Regions from separate parts of the Lentzea sp. NPDC059081 genome, predicted to be linked through region 1. Evidence: riboswitches for the same ligand, from Rfam matches in the RefSeq annotation. Region 1 holds a riboswitch; each other region holds the start of a gene.
The links. A riboswitch is a leader RNA that binds a small molecule or an ion and turns the genes downstream of it on or off. The one in region 1 is predicted to bind cobalamin.
Positions count from the first base shown of each region.

Region 2: linked by a shared signal. The riboswitch ahead of ACFWV3_RS16035 (ribonucleoside-diphosphate reductase subunit alpha) and the one ahead of ACFWV3_RS41825 (CbtB-domain containing protein) in region 1 are both predicted to bind cobalamin.
Region 3: linked by a shared signal. The riboswitch ahead of ACFWV3_RS31505 (FecCD family ABC transporter permease) and the one ahead of ACFWV3_RS41825 (CbtB-domain containing protein) in region 1 are both predicted to bind cobalamin.

Region 1 is NZ_JBHYGW010000039.1:32,092-38,350, reverse strand. It holds gene hisG (ATP phosphoribosyltransferase) at 1-158, opposite strand, end outside; gene ACFWV3_RS41835 (phosphoribosyl-ATP diphosphatase) at 172-435, opposite strand; gene ACFWV3_RS41830 ((2Fe-2S)-binding protein) at 544-1,194, shown strand; cobalamin riboswitch at 1,265-1,397, shown strand; gene ACFWV3_RS41825 (CbtB-domain containing protein) at 1,451-1,639, shown strand; gene ACFWV3_RS41820 (CbtA family protein) at 1,656-2,408, shown strand; gene ACFWV3_RS41815 (HAD family hydrolase) at 2,405-3,061, opposite strand; gene ACFWV3_RS41810 (PAC2 family protein) at 3,349-4,251, shown strand; gene ACFWV3_RS41805 (MFS transporter) at 4,330-5,490, shown strand; gene ACFWV3_RS41800 (ABC transporter permease) at 5,420-6,259, opposite strand, start outside.
Region 2 is NZ_JBHYGW010000006.1:131,559-137,817, forward strand. It holds gene ACFWV3_RS16005 (TIGR03086 family metal-binding protein) at 1-20, opposite strand, end outside; gene ACFWV3_RS16010 (hypothetical protein) at 20-427, opposite strand; gene ACFWV3_RS16015 (DUF998 domain-containing protein) at 352-1,059, opposite strand; gene ACFWV3_RS16020 (SDR family oxidoreductase) at 1,123-1,866, opposite strand; gene ACFWV3_RS16025 (LysR family transcriptional regulator ArgP) at 1,885-2,742, opposite strand; gene ACFWV3_RS16030 (LysE/ArgO family amino acid transporter) at 2,843-3,391, shown strand; cobalamin riboswitch at 3,435-3,644, shown strand; gene ACFWV3_RS16035 (ribonucleoside-diphosphate reductase subunit alpha) at 3,750-6,125, shown strand; gene ACFWV3_RS16040 (ribonucleotide-diphosphate reductase subunit beta) at 6,125-6,259, shown strand, end outside.
Region 3 is NZ_JBHYGW010000018.1:64,810-71,068, forward strand. It holds gene cimA (citramalate synthase) at 1-1,376, opposite strand, end outside; gene ACFWV3_RS31495 (ABC transporter substrate-binding protein) at 2,011-2,991, opposite strand; gene ACFWV3_RS31500 (ABC transporter ATP-binding protein) at 2,988-3,728, opposite strand; gene ACFWV3_RS31505 (FecCD family ABC transporter permease) at 3,728-4,750, opposite strand; cobalamin riboswitch at 4,786-4,907, opposite strand; gene ACFWV3_RS31510 (dihydrofolate reductase family protein) at 4,912-5,463, opposite strand; gene ACFWV3_RS31515 (sigma-70 family RNA polymerase sigma factor) at 5,502-6,259, shown strand, end outside.

The DNA of each region.
Region 1 (6,259 bases):
ATGTCCTTGGGGCGCAGGAAGAAGAACTCGACGTCGTTGTTGGGGTCGAGCACGGTCAGGTCGCGCGGCTCGTGCCTCTGCCGGTAGCCGGCCTCGGTGAGCATGGCGGAGGCGCGTTCGGCGAGCGCGCCCTTGTTCGGGACTGCTACGCGCAGCATGTGGAAGTCTCTTTCAGAGGTACTTGTAAACGTCTTCGAGGGTGAGGCCACGGCCCAGCATGATCACCTGGAGGCGGTAGAGCAGCTGCGAGATCTCTTCGGCGAGCTTCTCGTCGGACTCGTACTCGGCGGCGATCCAGACCTCGCCCGCCTCCTCCAGGACCTTCTTCCCCTGCGCATGGACGCCGGCCTCGAGCGCTGCGACGGTGCCGGATCCTGCCGGCTTGGTGGCGGCTCGTTCGGTCAGTTCGGCGAACAGGGAGTCGAAGGTCTTCACGACTCCACATCCTCCCATCCCACGAACCCCCGTCCACACCGCGGTCGGATCCGTCCCACGGCCTGGACGTGATTTGTCCTGCATGGACACCCAGTAGCGTGAACTTCCGTGTCTGAGTTCGCCGAGGTCCTCGAAGCGCTGCGCCGGGTGCGCGGGATCAACCCGTTCTTCGCCCTCGACGTGGGCAGGCCCGACGACTCGTGGCTGCCGGGGACGGCGCTGCTCGAAGGTCCCGCCCTCAGGAACACCATCGACGCCATCGCGACCCGGTACGACGCCGACGAACCCCGCGTCGCGGCCAGCCTGTTCTTCCTCAGCTACACCGCGCGGCTGCTCAGCCCGCTCACGGCCGCGGACCTCTCGATCGACGTGCGGCCGGAGAACCTGTGGTGGCACCACGACCCGGTCAACGGCCTGAGCGTCCGCATCGACCTGCCGCGCCTGGGCCCACCGGCGGCGGAGGCGCTCGCCCCCGTGGTGGAGGCGATCCAGGACGTAGCCCCGGTGGCACGCGGGTTGCTGTGGGGCAATGCCATGTCGAACATCGCGGGCGCCCTGAAAATGGTCGTGCGCGCACGCATGCTCACGGCCGAGGAAGCGGAACTGCGCGGTGCGCGGCTGATGAGCGCGCCGCCGTTCGAGCAGGCGGGAGAATTCTTCTCGATCCCCGGCGAGGTCGCGTTCCGGCGCCGGAGCTGTTGTCTTTACTACCGCGTCGCCGCAGGTGGGAAGTGTGGCGACTGTCCACTCGTGAAGTGAGGAACGCAACAACTCTTATGGCCGGTTGTGCTTAACGGGCCGCTCAACTTACGGTGCACGCGCCGCAGTGACGGGAAGCCGGTGGAAATCCGGCGCGGTCCTCGCCACTGTGACCGGGAAGCGGCCCTCGCCGAGCACGTCACTGGTCCCCGCCGGGACTGGGAAGACGCGGGGGCAGCGGTGATCCGGGAGTCAGGAGACCGGCTGCGGCGCCGCAAGGAGAGTTGACCTTCCACGAGGTATGGAGGAGCCCGTCATGACGAGCCCCGCAGCAAGCCTGTCCGCCGTCCGCGTGCCCAAATGGGCCTTCGCCGTCTCACTGCTCGGCCTGATCGTCACCTACCTGGTCCTGCAGGAGAACGGCCTCGCGCTCGGCGCGGGTTCCGAGTTGCTGCACGAGTTCTTCCACGACGGCCGCCACGCCCTCGGCGTCCCCTGCCACTGATCCGCTGATCACGCAGATGACGACGACGTACAAGTCGATCGCACTGCGCGGGATCGCGGCCGGCGGCATCGCCGGTGTCGCCTCCGCGCTCGTGCAGCTCCTGGTCACCGAGATCCCCATCCGCGCCGCGCTGGCGGTCGAGGAGGCTCGCGCACCCGCCGGCGACGAGGCCGGCCATTCCCACGGCGGCGAGGAAGAGCTGGTCAGCCGCGGCGCTCAGGTCGTGGGCGGCATGCTCGGCGTGGTGATCGTCGGCATCGCCGTGGGCCTGGTGTTCGCCACGGCCTACGCGCTGTCGAAGCGCTGGTTCACCGACCGCACCCCGTTCAGCCGCAGCCTCAGCTTCGGCGCCGCGGTGTTCGGCGCGGTGGCCCTGCTGCCGTGGCTCAAGTACCCGGCCAACCCGCCGGCCGTGGGCGACCCGGAGACGGTGAACTACCGGACCGCGCTCTACCTGGGCGTGGTGGTGGCGGGCCTGGCGATCGTGTGGGGCGCGAGCTGGCTCGCCGACCAGCTGCGCGCGCAGTCGCAGCCGGTGCGGGTCACGGGCGTGCTCCTCGCGGTGGTCGCGGCCGTCGCGGTGGTGCTGCTCGCGTTCCCCGCGCCGCCGGACACGATCCCGGCGGACATGCCGGTGGCCGTGCTGTGGCAGTTCCGGCTCAGCTCGCTCGCGCAGCTGGCCACGCTCTACGTGGGCATCGGCGTGGTGTTCGGCCTGCTGGTCGACCCCGCTACGCGCAACACGAAGACACCCGCCGCCGCGCTTTAGAGCGCGCGCAGCACCTCGAGATCGACGCCGGCGAGGGAGTCGCGGAACACCCGCCGCTCCCCCGTCGGCACCTCGACGTCACAAGGCACCACGAGCACCGTGCACCCGGCCGCCACAGCCGCCGCGACACCGGTCGGCGAGTCCTCGATGGCGACACAACGGGCCGGATCGACCGAGAGCAGCCGCGCCGCCTTCAGGTACGGCTCCGGCAGCGGCTTGTTCAGCCCGTCGACCTCGTCACCGCACACCGTCACGTCGAACAGGTCGCGCCCGATCGTGTCCAGCGCCACCTCGGTCAGCGAGCGTTCGGTCGACGTCACCAGGGCCATCGGCACGCCGGAGGCACGCACCGCGCGCAACGCCTCGGCCGCGCCGGGACGCCACGGCAGGCCCGCGCGGAAGACCTCCTCGGTGCGGCGGGAGATCCACGCGGCCCCGTCGGTCATGTCGGCGTCGGTGGGCTCGATGCCCACGTCGGCGAAGAGCAGGCGCATCGTCGTCGGCACGTTGCTGCCCACCATGCGTTCGCGGGTCTCCAGCGACAGCACGCCGCCGAGCTTCTCGGCGTACTCGTAGAGCGGGATGTCCCACAGCTTCTCGGAGTCGAGCAGCGTGCCGTCCATGTCCCACAGCACGGCCTGCAAGTCAGACATCGAAGTACTTCGCCTCCGGGTGGTGCGCCACGAAGGCGTCGGTGGACTGTTTCCGGGTGCAGCCGGAGTCCTCGCGGACCCGCCTGTGCCAGTGCCCGGCCGGCGCTTCGACGAGCCGGTCCCCAGTCCGTGGACTTCCGGGGACTCACGATACGCGTTCGCGCCGACCAGGTCGCCGGCGTGGTCGGCGGCCTGCTGACCAGCGCGTCCGGGAACGGCGACGCTCCGCGATCACGCATGGGCCAAGCCTGCGACGAGTAGTGCGTGGGAGGCCGTAGTCTGGCGCCGTGAACGATCCGTCCCAGGAATCCCCGACCCCCTCGAACCCGCGCCAGCCACTCACGAGCCCGATCATGGTGTGCGCCTTCGAAGGCTGGAACGACGCGGGTGACGCGGCGAGCACCGCGATCGAGCACCTCCAACTCACCTGGGACGCCACCCCGCTCGCCGAGATCGACCCGGACGACTACTACGACTTCCAGGTGACCCGCCCGACCGTCCGCATGGTCGACGGCGTCACCCGCAGGGTCGACTGGCCGACGACGCGGCTGTCGGTGTGCAGGCCCCCCGGCTCCTCTGCGGACGTGATCCTCGTGCACGGCATCGAGCCGAACATGAGGTGGCGCAAGTTCGCCGCCGAGCTGCTGGGCCACATCGACGCCCTCGGGGTGACGACCGTCGTGACGCTGGGCGCGCTGCTGATGGACACGCCCCACACCCGGCCCGTGCCCGTGACCGGCACCGCCTACGACCCGGACGCCGCCGAGAAGTTCGGCCTGGAGCACTCGAAGTACGAGGGCCCGACCGGCATCGTCGGCGTGTTCCAGGACGCGTGCGTGCAGGCGGGCGTCCCGGCGATCTCGTTCTGGGCCGCCGTGCCGCACTACGTCTCGCAGCCCCCGTCGCCCAAGGCCACGCTCGCGCTGCTGCACCGGGTGGAGGAGGTCCTCGACATCGAGGTCCCGCTCGGCGCGCTGCCGGAGCAGGCGGAGGAGTGGGAGCGCACGGTCACCGAGATGGCCGACGAGGACGAGGACGTGCGCAACTACGTGCGGGCGCTGGAGGAACGCGGCGACGCGGCCATGCAGATCACCGAGGCCTCCGGGGACGACATCGCCGCGGAGTTCGAGCGGTACCTGCGCCGGCGCGGCCGCGGTCCCGGCTGGCCGTCGGCCGGTCCCCGCCAGTGACGAAGTCGGCCCCGAAAAAAGTTAGCTGAGGCAAGCATCTCCGCCGCTCCCCCACTAGGGTGAGCGGCGGAGGTGTCTGTGGGCCGCTTGACCCGCGCCGGGTTGTACGCCGGTGCCCTGATCGGGCCGTTCGGCGGCGCCGTGACGACGTCGATCCTGCCGGAGATCGGCGGCAGCTTCGGCCGCTCACCGGGTGAGGCGGCGTCGACGCTGACGTACTACCTCGTGCCGTTCGCCGTGCTGATGCTCGTGTCCGGCACGCTGGCGCAGCGCTGGGGTCCACAACGGACGGTCCGGATCGCCTACATCGCCTACGCGGTCACGTCGTTGCTCGCCGCGTCCGCGTGGTCGTTCGAGGTGCTGCTGGCCTCGCGGGCGTTGCAGGGCGCGTCGAACTCGTTCACCACGCCGGTGCTGCTCGCGGTGATCGCCGCGTCGACGCCGAAGGAGAAGCTCGGGCGCGCGCTCGGGTTGTTCGGGTCGATGCAGGCGGCAGGGCAGACCTCCGCGCCGCTCGTCGGCGGGCTCACCGCCGAGATCGACTGGCGGCTGGCGTTCGTGGTGATCGCGGTCGTGGCCGTCGGGCTCGCCGTTCTCGGTGTGCCGCAGACCGATGCCGAACCCGAGCGCAACGCGAGCCTGCGCAGCGCGTTCGTGCCGAGCACCATCCGGCCCGCCGTCATCGCGTTCGTCGGCTGGGGCTGTCTGGGCGGGTTGTCGTTCCTCGTGGCGTTCCGGCTCGACGACGTGTTCGGGCTCGGCGCCGGCGAACGCGGGCTGCTGCTCACCGGGTTCGGCATCGTCGGGTTCCTGACCGCGCGGTACATCGGCAAGGCCATCGACCGGTTCGGCGCCACCACCATTGTCGTCGTCGGCTCGACGCTCGGCGGGGCGCTGATCGCCGCGGCGGGCACCTCGCCGTTCGCGGCGATGGTCGTCATCGCGTGGGCCCTGACCGGCGCGGCGGCGCAGGGCGTGCTGGTGAGCATCAACGCGCTGGTGCTGCAGAGCGAGAACGCCAACAGGGGTGGCAGCGTCAGCGTCGTGCAGTCGCTGCGCTTCATGGGCGCCGCCTCGGCCCCGTTGGCGTTCGTCCCGCTCTACCAGTCGCATCCGCTGCTGGGGTTCCTCGTCCCAGCGGCCCTGCTGATCCTCGTGCCGGCGGTCGTCACGTGGTCAGGTCGCGGCGCCGGAACCCGGCGAAGCCCGCAGCCAGGAGCACCACCGCCACCGCGGTGAGCCACGCCAGCGGCCCGAAGGTGATGTCCGGGTACTTCGGGACGTGGCTGAACGGCGACACGTCGATCACCCACTGGTCGAGCTGCAGCGCGGGCCCGAGCAGCGTGAGCACCAGCGCCCCCGACACCACCGCCCAGCTCACGCCCGTGAACTGCGGGAACACCCCGAACAGCAGCAGCGCCACGCCCGCGATCACCCACGCGGCCGGGAGCTGGACGAGAGCCGCGCCGAGCATCTTCGGCAGCTCGCCGCCGACGTCACCGATCTGCAGGCCGTACACCAGGCCCAGCCCGAGACCCGCGAACGCCAGCACGACCGCGCCGCCGGCCAGGGCGAACACCGCGTGCGACGCCACCCAGCCCCAGCGCGAGACCGGCGTGGCGAGCAGCGGCTCCGCGCGGAACGAGGTCTCCTCCGACCGCAGCCGCAGGACCGTCTGGACGAGGTAGATCGCCGAGATCAGGCCCACCAGCTGGGTGACGGTCGCGAAGAACGCGTCCACCATCGCGTCGGCGCCGCCGATCTGCTGCACGATCTGGCCGAGCGTCGGGTTGTCCTCCACCATCTGCCCGACCGCCTGCGCCACGCTGCCGTAGATCACGCCGACCAGGAACAGCGCGACCGACCAGCCGATCAGCGAGCCCTTCTGCAGCCGCCACGCCAGCCCGAACGGCGTGCCGATCGCACCCTCCGGCGGCCCGAGCCGGGTCGCGAACAGACCGAGCCCGACGTCGCGGCGCGTGACGATGTACGCCGAGACGCCGACCAG
Region 2 (6,259 bases), on a different contig from region 1:
GCGGGGGTCAGGTCGAACATCAGTAGCCGTCTCCTCCCCAGAACTGCTCCTCGAGCGTGTCCGCCGTGCCGGCGAGCAGCTGGAGCGGATCGGTGAACTCGTGGATGTCGAGGTCGGCCAGCGGCAGCGAGTGCCGCACGACCACGTGCTCGCCGATGATCGCGAGGCCGCACGCGACGGTGGAGGCTCCGACCTCCTCGAGCACGGCGCGGAGGTCCACCTGCGACGCGAGGCCGCACGGAGAGGCGATCTGCACCCACTCGTGCATCTTGTCGAGCACTTCCCTGACGATGATCACGACCTGCGTGCGCTCGTCCTCGTCCTCGTCCTCCCCGAAGGTGAAGAGGATCCTCAGCTCTTCGCCCTCGTCGTGGATGACGTCGTACTCGGCGCGGACGTAATCCGCGAGGTCTCCCCAACTCGCCATGGCGCAACCCTACTGGCCGCGATGGCCCACAGCCCGACGACGAGCACGGCGCCGACCTCGGCCACGAGCAAGATCCTCTCGATGTAGCCCAACGGGAACACGCGCCACCACCGAACGCCGGACGTCATCCCCATCGCAATGGCGTACAAGATCGGCATGAATGCGACAACGCTCACCAATCCGGACGCCATCGTCCACCTGGCGTGTCGCCCCCACACGTCGTGCCGCGTCCAGGGCCGCGCGAGCAGGATGATCGCGATCGGCAGGCTCACGAACGCGACCATGCTGCCGAACCGGTGGATGCTGCCGCTGAGCTCGTTGGTGCCCATCGCCCAGTTCGTCTTCGGGAACGCGACGACGAGCAGCAGGCCGACCGACCACAGGACCAGCGCGACCGAGCCGGCCGACCGCCACCTGGCCAGTCCCTTGTGCACGAGGGCCAGCAGGATCGCGAGCGACCCGAACGCGAGCAGCAGCACGGCGACGTCGAACACCGTGCGGTAGTCGCCCAGCGCGTACTCGCTGATCGTGCGGCGCATCGGACCGATGGTCAGGTCGAGCAGGCCGACCATCGCGACCGTGGCGACGACGGCGAGGGAACCGCCGGCGGCGGCTAGTCGAGGAATCAGCACATAACGGTCAACGCCCCGGTGAACGCGCGGGGTTCCTGCATTCAGGAACCTGACAGGAACCGCTCAGGTCAGCACGCTGCCGCAGGTGATGTTGACCTGAGCGCCCGTGATCGTGCGACCCCAGTCCGACGCCGCGAACAGCGCCGCCCTGCCCACGTCCTCCAGCGTCGCGACCCTGGTCAGCGGCGACCGCCGGAGCATGTCGGGTTCGACCTGACCGCGGAAGTCCTCCGGCACCGACTCGGGCACGCCCGCCGTCTGCAACGTCACCACGCGGACGCCGTGCGGCCCGAGCTCCACCGCGAGCTGGCGGCGCATCGACTCGACCGCGTCGAACGCCGCGAGCAACCCGCCGAGCTGCCAGTCCCGGTGCGCGCTCGCGTCGCCGGTGCCACCGAAGAACAGGATGACGCCCGACTTCTGCCTGGTCATGTGCCGTGCGGCCGCCCTGGCGGTGAGGAACTTCGACCGGACCGCCGAGACGACGGGGCTCAGGTAGTCCTCGACGCTCATCTCGACCATCGGCGTGCCCTGGACGTCGTTGTCGGTCGTCACGTTGACGGAGATGTCGAGGCGGTCGAACGTGGCGGCGTGCTCGTCCACCGCCCGCTCGTCGAGAGCGTCCACCACGGCGTACCGCGCGCCGAGCTGCTCGGCCCTGGCGCGCAGCGTCGCCTCGGTCCGGCCCGCGAGGTGGACCTCGGCACCCGCCTGGACGAACGCCGCGGCGATGGCACCGCCGATGCTGCCCGCGCCGCCGTAGATGACGGCGACCTTCCCGTTGAGATCCAGCTCCCGTCCGGTCATGGCAGGAGACGATAACTCCTATTTGAGCGCTTCCGCCGCCTCTGCTGACACGGCTTGCGCCACCGCGGTGAGCGCCGGCGAGTCGAGCTTCCACTGCTGCCAGTACAGCGGCACGGACACCACGCGGCCCGGCGCGAGGTCGACCAGGCCGTCCTGCAACTGCTGCGGCGGCACCATCCCCCAGCCCAGGCCCGCGACGATCGCCCGCACGTACACCTCGGACGACGGCACGTAGTGGCGGTGCTCGGACGCGCCACGGCCGCGGGTGAGCGTGCGCACGAACCTGTCCTGCAGGTCGTCGTTGCGGTCGAACACGACGACCGGCGCCTGAGGCAGCCACGACTTCAGCGGGCCGCTCTCGTACCGTTCCACGAAGGACGGCGAAGCCATTGCGGCATAACGGATGTGGCCGAGCTTGCGCACCTCGCAGCCCGCGACCGGTTCCTTCGACGACGTCACCGCCGCCATCACCAGTCCCTGGCGCAGCAACGCCGTCGTGTGGTCCTGGTCCTCGCGGTGCAGGTCGAACGAGATCCTGAGCTCCGGCAGAACCCGTTGCAGGGCGGGCAGGAACCACGTGGCGAGCGAGTCGGCGTTCACGGCGACCGGCACGCGCACGACGGCGTCCTCGCCCAGCGCCGCGTCCAGGTCCTGGTCGAGCGCGAGCAGTTGGCGACCGTAGCGGACCAGCACCTCGCCCGACGGGGTCAGCCGCACCGGGCGGGCGCGCACCAGCAGCACCCGGCCGGTGCGGTGTTCGAGGGCCTTGATCCGTTGCGAGACAGCGGAGGGCGTGACGTGCAACGCCGCGGCCGCCGCGTCGAACGTGCCCGCGTCGACGACGGCCAGCAGCGTGCGCACCAGGTCGAGATCCATCACGAGCGCTAATGCTACGTAAGAATCTTTAGCTGTTCTCATCTAAAACGCGTCAATACCGTTCTGCGGTGTGACTGACCTCCTCCTCGGCTTCGGCACCATGATGACCCTGATCGTCGCGATCGGCGCGCAGAACGCTTTCGTGCTGCGCCAAGGACTTCGACGGCACGCCGTGGCGAAGGTGGTCGCCGTCTGCGCCGTCTCGGACGCGATCCTGGTCGCGGTGGGCGTCGCCGGGTTCGGTGCGGTCGTGCGGAAGTGGCCGTCGCTGGTCACCGCCGCCGCGGTCGTGGGCGGGATCTTCCTGCTGGGGTACGGGTTCCTGGCGGCCCGGCGGGCACTGCGGCCGTCCTCGATGGATGTCTCCGGCGAACCGTCCGGACGACCCGTGCTCACGGCGCTCGCGCTGACGTGGCTCAACCCGCACGTGTACCTCGACACGCTGTTCCTGCTCGGGTCGATCGCGGCCGGCCGGTGGCTCTTCGGGGTCGGCGCGGTGACGGCGAGCGTCCTGTGGTTCGTCGCACTGGGGTTCGGCGCCCGCCTGCTCAGCCCGCTGTTCGCGAGGCCGCGCGCGTGGCGGGTACTCGACGGCGTGGTCGCCGCCGTGATGACGGTCCTCGGAGTCGCCTTGATCGCCGGCGCGTGACACGCGCATCTTGGGTGGTGATCAAGCGGCCACCACCACATGTAGTATCTGCCGCGCTGGTGGTTCACCGGCCCGGAGCAACGGGCGGGTGAGGCAAGAGGGAACCCGGTGGAAGTCCGGGACTGCCCCGCAGCGGTGAGTGGGAACGAAAGCCGTCAACGAAGCACTGGGCCCAGGCCTGGGAAGCGACGGCCGGTAGGAGCGTGCCCGGCGCCCACGAGTCCGAAGACCTGCCACTGGTGTGCGCGCAAGCCTGCGCGCACTACACGGTGCCCCGAGGGAGGGCGGCTGTGTGCACCGGTGGCGTGTCCACCGGCGCGCGCACGCGTTCTCTCGGGCTTGCTCGCGAGGAGAGAGCGTGCCCGACCAGCCGACACCGCTGGACCGACTATCAGGGGTCGTCCACGAAGCGTGTGCCGACCTGCCCAACGCCTCGGCCGAGGCGGTCCTCGCCGAGACGAAGCGGAACCTCTACGACGGCATCACCGACGCCGAGCTGGCCCTGGCACCGATCATGGCCGCCCGCGCGATGGTCGAGCTCGACCCGGACTACTCCTACGTCAGCGCCCGGCTGCTGCTGGACAAGCTGCGCACCGAGGCGTGCGGAGTGCCGCTGACGCACGCCGAGATGACCGAGCGCTACCCGTCGTACTTCGCCTCGTTCGTCCACCACGGCATCGAGCTGGGCCAGCTCGACCCCCGGCTCGCGGACTTCGACCTCGCCCGGCTCGGCGCGGCACTGGACGCGTCCCGTGACCTGAACTTCCAGTTCCTGGGCATGCAGACGCTGTACGACCGCTACTTCCTGCACCACGACGACCGCCGCTACGAGCTGCCGCAGGCGTTCTTCATGCGCGTGGCCATGGGTCTCGCGCTGCAGGAGGACGACCGCGACGCCCGCGCGATCGAGTTCTACGAGCTGCTCTCGTCGTTCGACTTCATGTGCTCGACGCCGACGCTGTTCAACTCGGGCACCACGCGGCCGCAGCTGTCGTCGTGCTTCCTGACGACCGTGGACGACGACCTCGCCTCGATCTTCCACGGCATCAGCAACAACGCGCTGCTGTCGAAGTTCGCCGGTGGGCTGGGGAACGACTGGACGCCGGTGCGCGGGATCGGTGCGCACATCAAGGGGACCAACGGCAAGTCACAGGGCGTGGTGCCGTTCCTGAAGATCGCGAACGACACGGCGGTGGCGGTCAACCAGGGAGGAAAACGCAAGGGCGCGGTCTGCGCCTACCTCGAGACCTGGCACATCGACGTCGAGGAGTTCCTCGACCTGCGCAAGAACACCGGCGACGAGCGCCGCCGCACCCACGACATGAACACCGCGAACTGGGTGCCGGACGAGTTCCTGCGCCGGGTGCGCGCCGGTGGTCAGTGGACGCTCTTCTCCCCCGACGAGGTGCCCGACCTGCACGACGCGTTCGGCGCGGAGTTCGCCGAGAAGTACCGGGCCTACGAGGAGAAGGCCGACAACGGCGAGATCAAGGTCTTCCGCCGGCTGCCCGCCGTCGACCTGTGGCGGCGGATGCTGACCATGCTGTTCGAGACCGGCCACCCGTGGATCACGTTCAAGGACCCGTGCAACCTGCGGTCGCCGCAGCAGCACAGCGGGGTCGTGCACTCGTCGAACCTGTGCACGGAGATCACCCTCAACACCGCGGTCGACGAGGTCGCGGTGTGCAACCTGGGCAGCGTCAACCTCGCCCGGCACGTGACCGGCGGCGGCATCGACCACGCGCGGCTCGAGAAGACCGTGCGGACGGCCGTGCGGATGCTCGACAACGTCGTCGACGTGAACTACTACACGATCCCGGAAGCGAAGAACTCCAACCTGCGGCACCGGCCGGTGGGCCTGGGGCTGATGGGCTTCCAGGACGCGTTGTTCACGCTCGGCACGCCGATGGCGTCGCAGGAGGCCGTCGAGTTCGCCGACCGCAGCATGGAGGAGATCAGCTACTACGCCATCGAGGCGTCCGCCGATCTCGCGCGGGAACGCGGCGCGTACGAGTCGTTCGACGGATCGTTGTGGAGCAGGGGGATCCTGCCGATCGACTCGCTGGAGATCCTCGCCGCGAGCCGCGCCGACGGCGAGCTCCAGGTGAACCGCGAGTCCACATTGGCTTGGGATGCCGTGCGGACCAAGGCCCGGAGCGGCATGCGGAACTCGAACGTCATGGCCATCGCGCCGACCGCGACGATCGCCAACATCACCGGCGTGAACCAGTCGATCGAACCGCTCTACCGCAACCTGTACGTGAAGTCGAACATGTCCGGCGACTTCACCGTCGTCAACCCCGACCTGGTGCGGGCGCTCAAGCAGCGCAAGCTGTGGGACGAGCGGATGATCTCCGACCTCAAGCTGCACGACGGCAGCCTCGGCGCGATCGACCGCGTGCCGCCGTATCTGAAGGCCTTGTACGCCACGGCGTTCGAGGTCGACAGCTCCTGGCTGGTCGAGGCGGGGTCGCGCCGGCAGAAGTGGATCGACCAGGCGCAGTCGCTGAACCTCTACCTGGCCCAGCCGAGCGGCCGCAAGCTCGACGAGCTGTACCAGCTGGCGTGGCTGCGCGGGCTGAAGACGACCTACTACCTGCGCACGCAGAGCGCGACCCACGTGGAGAAGTCCACGTTGCAGGGCACCGACGGCAAGCTCAACGCCGTCTCCCCCGTCGCCGTGACCGACCCGAACTGCTCCATCACCGACCCCGACTGCGAGGCCTGCCAGTAATGAGCGACATCGAAGCCGGCGCCGCACGGGTGAGCGTCGACGACAAGGCGATGATCAACTGTCGCGCCGACGTCAACCAGCTGCTGCCGCTCAAGTACCACTGGGCGTGGGAGAAGTACCTCAACGGCTGCAAC
Region 3 (6,259 bases), on a different contig from region 1:
AGGTGCGGCAGCAACGCCTTGCGCAGGGCCGCGTCCAGCGCGTGCACGGGCCCGTTGCCCTCGGCGGTGGCGATGACCCGCTCCCCCGCCACGTGCACCTTGACCGTGGCCTCGGACACGATCTCGCCGTCGGACCGGTGGTCCAGCACGACCCGGTACGACTCCAGCGAGAACGGCGCGGTGTCCAGCTGGGACAGTTCGCGGCGCAGCAGCAGCTCCATGGAGGCGTCGGCGGCCTCGAACGACCAGCCCTTGGCCTCCAGGTCCTTGACCCGCTTGAGAGCGCTCCCCACCTCCTCTGACCGGCCGGTCAGGTCGAGACCGAACTCACGTCCCTTGAGCTCGATGCTCGCCCGACCGGCCATCTCGGTGACCAGCACCCGCATGTCGTTGCCGACGGTGTCCGGAACGATGTGGTTGTAGAGCTCCGGATCCACCTTGATCGCGCTCGCGTGCAGACCCGCCTTGTGGGCGAATGCTGACGACCCGACATAAGCCTGGTGGGTGTCGGGTGCGATGTTCGCGATCTCGGCCAACGCATGGGAGACACGGGTGAGCTCGGCCAGTGCCCCGGTCGGGAGCACCTCCATGCCGAGCTTGGTCACGAGGTTTCCCACGACGGCGAACAGGTCCGCATTACCTGCTCGCTCGCCATACCCGTTGGCAGTGCACTGCACGTGCGTCGCGCCCGCCTGAACGGCCGCGATCGTGTTCGCCACCGCGCAGGACGTGTCGTCCTGGCAATGGATCCCCACGCGAAAACCGGTCTTCTCGACGACCTCGGCCACCGTCTCGGCAAGCCCGAGCGGCAGCTGCCCGCCGTTGGTGTCGCACAGCACGACGACGTCGGCCCCACCCTCCACAGCGGACTCCAGCACGCGGAGGCTGGTGTCCGGCGAGAAGGCGAACCCGTCGAAGAAGTGCTCGGCGTCGAGGAAGACGCGCCTTCCATGGTCCTTGAGGTACCGGACGGTGTCGCGCACCATCCTGAGGTTCTCGTCGAGGTCAGTCCGCAGCGCCCGCTCGATGTGCCGCAGGTCCGACTTGGCCACCAGCGTGACCACCGGCGCCTGGGAGTCGAGCAACGCCTTGACCTGCAGGTCTTCCTCGACCTTGACCCCGGCCTTGCGCGTCGCCCCGAACGCGACCAGCTGGGCGTTCTTCAGCTCCAGATCCCCCGCCGCCGCCCGCGCGAAGAACTCCGTGTCCTTGGGCAACGCGCCGGGCCAGCCGCCCTCGATGAACCCGACGCCGAGCCCGTCCAACAGCCGCGCGACAGCGAGCTTGTCCGTGACGGAGTACGAAATGCCCTCACGTTGTGCGCCATCACGCAACGTCGTGTCGTAGACGTGGAACTCGTCGGTGGGGCCGGCCATCGGGGGTCATCTCCTCAAATCCGGACAAACAAAAAGACCCCCCGCGGGATGCGAGAGGTCTGCGCGTCGGGTGCCAGGGGCGGCAACTACCCGACGCGCTCGTCGATAATGATGGCGAGGTTCTGAGCCATGCCGGGGATGCTGCCACAGCCTCCGCCGCCCACCAAGGGCCGGGACCGAATCTCCCACTATCTGGTCACGGCGCACGCCTGGCCAGGCACGCACGCCAACGGCAAGCCATGGCCGATGCCGTAGGCGAGGCGAAGCAACCCCCGCACTGCCAACGGCGAAGCCAAGGCCCCAAGCGATGCCGAAGGCGAGCCGTGCGGACCTGACGCCGATGGGTAGCGGTGAACCCACTCGTGGTGTGGCGATTGGGGCTTGACTTTGGGTGCGAGGTGCTACCACTAGTGGATCGGCCGGTTGCGAAGCATCCGGCCTTTTCCGGCCGAACCAGCGCCTCGCAAGGGCCCCGAAGTCAAGCCCCAATCGCAATCGTCGCGGAGCGGCGATGTACCCCGCTGCTTCGTCCGAGGTGCACGACCACGCTGGAACAGGCACCTGACCGCACTGCCGACCACGCTGGAACGGCCACCTGACCGCATTGGCGACCACGCTGAAACCCCAAAGACGATCAAACCCCGGCGAGGAACCGAGCAAACGCCTCCACAGAAGCAGGATTCCGAGGCCCCTCCACCAACGCCGCATACGGCAACGAGAAGAACCTCTTCCCCTTCACCGCCGGCGAGTTCGCCAACGGCGCGAACCCCTCCAAGAACGCCTGCTTCTGCGCCGGAGTGTTCGCCTCCCCGTCCGCGTAATCCACGATCAGCACCACATCAGGCGACCGCTCCACCACGGCCTCCCAGTTCACCGTGGTCCAGCTGTCGTTGAGGTCCCCGAAGACGTTCTCCCCACCGGCCTTCCCGATGACGTCCTGCGGCGCCGCGTTGCGACCGGACGTGAACGGCTGGTCCTGCCCGCTGTCGTAGAGGAACACCTTCGGCCGAGGCTTGCCGGCCATCAGCGCACCAGCCTCCTCGACGCGCCGCTGGTAGGACCGCACCAGTTCCTCGGCCCGATCCGACACCCGGAAGATCGTGCCCAGGTTCCGCAGATCCGTGTACAACGCATCCAGAGCGGGCATGATCCCGCGCTGCTTCCCCACGCCGTTCCGGCACGCCTCGGTCAGTTGGTAGGTGCCGATCCCGAGCTGCTTCAACGCGTCCGGCGTGAACCCGGTGCTCTCGCTGAACCCGTAGTTCCACCCGGCGAACACGAGGTCCGCGCCGGCTCCCTGCACGACCTCCTTGGAGATCTTGTCGGCGAGGTGTCGGGACCCCTCGAAGTCCGCCTTCCAGGGTGAGGTCTGGAGGTCGACGGTGTTGCCGCTGTCGACGACGTACCCTGCCATGCGGTCCTTCAGGCCCAGCGCGAACATCAGCTCGGTGATGCCGGTGTCGTTGGTGACCACTTTGGACGGCACCCGGTCGAACGTGACCTGCTGGCCGCAGTTCGTGACGGTCACGGGGTCGGACTCGGAGGTGTCCTGCGCGACCGTCGCACCGCATCCCGTGACGAGGAGCAGGGACGCCAGAGCGAGGGCGGTTCTCAAGGGGTGACCTCCTGGTCGAACAGGAGCTGGGGAACTCCTGTGGTGGGGTGCGCGACGACGTGCGCGGTGACGTGGAAAACCTTGGCGATCAGCTCCGGCACGAGGACCTCGGAAGGCGTGCCGGAGGCGACCAGTCGTCCCTCGTCCAGCACGTGCAGGCGGTCGCAGTAGGACGCGGCCAGGTTCAGGTCGTGCAGGACGGTCAGCACGGTGACGCCTAGGCCGCGGGTCAGGGACAGCACGTCCAGCTGGTGGCGGATGTCGAGGTGGTTGGTCGGCTCGTCGAGGACCAGCACGCGGGGCTCCTGGGCGATGGCCCGCGCGATGAGGACGCGCTGGCGTTCGCCGCCGGAGAGGCTGAGGAAGCTGCGGGAGGCGAGGTGGGAGACGTCCACTGTGGCCAGTGCGGCCTCGACCACCTCTCGGTCGTGAGCCGGGGAGCGGTCGTGCGGCAGGCGGCCCATCTCCACGACCTCGGCGACCGTGAAGTCGAACTCGACCTGCGACTCCTGGGTCAGCGCGGACAGCTCGCGGGCCAGGTCGTGTCGCTTGTGGACGTTGCGGCCGTCGATCAGCACGGCGCCCGCGTCCGGCTTCAGGGCGCGGTAGACGCAGCGCAGGGTCGTGGACTTGCCGCTGCCGTTCGGGCCGACGATGCCGACCACCTCGTCGTCGGCGGACAGCGTGATGTCCTCGATGATGCCGTCGACGGTGAGCTGCTGGACGTCGACGCGCATCAGCGGCCTCCGAAGACGTAGGTCCTGCGACGCATGAGGAAGATGAAGCACGGCACGCCGATCGCGGCGGTGATGACGCCGAGCGGCAGCTCTTCCGGCGCGGCCAGCATGCGGGCGGCGACGTCGACCCAGACGAGGAACGACGCCCCGGCCAGCGGGGCGAGGGGCAGCACGCGCCGGTGGTCCGCACCGACGACCATCCGCGTGAGGTGCGGCAGCATCAGTCCGACGAACCCGACGGCACCGCTCACCGCGACCAGCACGCCGGTGATGCCCGCGGTGACGATGAACAGGTGCGTGCGGAACCGGGTGACCGCGACGCCGAGCGTGGTCGCGGTCTCGTCCCCCATCGCCAGCGCGTTGAGCTGCCGCGCCTTGGTCATCAGGTACACGATCCCGAGGACCGTCACGGTCAAAGCGATCGGCAACGACTGCCAGTTCGCCCCGCCGAGACTGCCCAGCAGCCAGAACATGGCGCTGCGGGCCGCCTCGCCGTGCGGCGCCTGGAACACGAGCAGCATCGCCACCGCGGAGAACCCGTACGCCAGCGCGGTTCCGGTCAGCACCAGCCGCAGCGGTGTGAGCCCTCGGCTCGTGCGCGCGGTGAGGTAGACCAGCGCCGTGGCGCCGAGACCCGTCAGGAACGCGCCCGTGGACAGCGCGTAGACACCGAGGCCCTGCAACACCCCGAGCGTCGCCACGGCCGTCGCCCCCACGCTCGCGCCCGACGAGATGCCGAGCACGTACGGGTCCGCGAGGGCGTTGCGGACCATGGCCTGGATCGCCACGCCGACCACGCTGAGACCGGCGCCCACGACCGCGGCCAGCAGCACGCGGGGCAGCCGGATGTCCCAGACGATGTGGTACTGGCCGGCGAGGTCGGCGGGGATCGTGCCGCCGGTGAGCGCGGCCCACAGCAGGTCGAGGGTGACGTCGAACGGCACGGAGACGGGACCGAGCGCCACGCCCGCCACGATGCTGACGACGAGCACGCCGACGAGCGCGCTGATCTTGGAGATCACTGGGTCCCTTCCCGCAGTCCACGGCAGGAGTCGGAGTAGCTGTGCATGCCGTGTGCGGGTATTCGGGCTTGCCCCCGGGGAGGGGCCTACCGTTGCGGGTCAGCGCCGGACTTCGACCGGACTTCCCCCACACGCGACATCTGCACTCTAACCCGACACGATCACGTGTCCGTCCGGTACCGCATGAGCGCACCACTCCCCTTCTGCTCCACGGACGTGAGACGCAGCTCTCCCGGAACGGTGAAAAGCCGCTCGCCGGCACCCAGGACCGTCGGGAACACCATCAGCCGGTACTCGTCGACGAGACCGTGTTCGGCCAACGCGCGCACAACGCTGATGCTGCCCACGACGACGATGTCCTGACGTGCCTTCAGCGCGCGCACGGTCGACACGAGATCGTCCGTCACGGATGAGTTCTGCCACGCGTCCGCGCTGGTCAGGGACTTGGACACGACAACCTTGGGGATGGCGTTCATCCGGTCGGCGAACGGGCCGGTGCGGCTGGGCCACAGCTTCGAGAAGTGCTCCCAGGTCGTGCGCCCGAAGAGCATGACGCCGGTCTCGAACAGCGGGCCGAGGTCGAACTTGTCGCCCGCCACCGCCTTCTCCCCGTGCCGGAACGCCCAGCCTCCGCCGGGGGTGCCGGCCCGTCCGTCGGGGTCCTCGACGACGTCGTCCAGTGTGACGAACTCGGTGACAATCAGATCGCTCATGCCAGTACGTACCGGCGACGGCGGTGATACTCATCGCGATGACGAGCACCGGTTTCGAGACGCGTCTGGAGCAGCACCGCCGCGAGCTGCTGGCGTACTGCTACCGCATGCTCGGATCGGTCCACGAGGCCGAGGACCTGGTGCAGGACACGCTGCTCCGCGCGTGGAACGCCCGCGAGCGCTACGACGAGCGCAAGGCCTCGGTCCGCACGTGGCTGTACCGCATCGCGACGAACGTCTGCCTGACGGCGCTGGAGGGCAAGGCGCGCCGGCCGCTGCCGTCCGGGCTGGGCGCGCCGGGCACCGATCCGGAGGCCGCGCTCGTGCCCGCCTTCGAGGTGCCGTGGCTCCAGCCGTTCCCCGACGAGTCGGCCGATCCCGCGGAGCTGGCGGTGCGGCGGGACAGCCTGCGGCTCGCGCTGGTCGCGGCGATGCAGACGTTGCCCGCCCGCCAGCGCGCCGTCTGGGTGCTGCGCGAGGTGCTGGAGTTCAGCGCCGCCGAGGTGGCGGTGCAGCTCGGCACCACCGTCGCGTCGGTCACCAGCGCCCTGCAACGGGCGCGGGCGGGCTTGGCCGGAGTCGCGCCCGCCGGTGATCCCGCCGCCGCCCGCACGGTCGAGGCCTACGTGCGGGCCTTCGAAGCCGCCGACGTCGAGGCGCTCGTCGCGTTGCTCACCGAGGACGCGGTCCTGGAGATGCCGCCGGTCCCGTTGTGGTTCCTCGGGCGCGACGACTACGCGGCGTTCATCCGCCACGTGTTCGCACGGCGCGGCGTCGGCTGGCGCATGACTCCGAC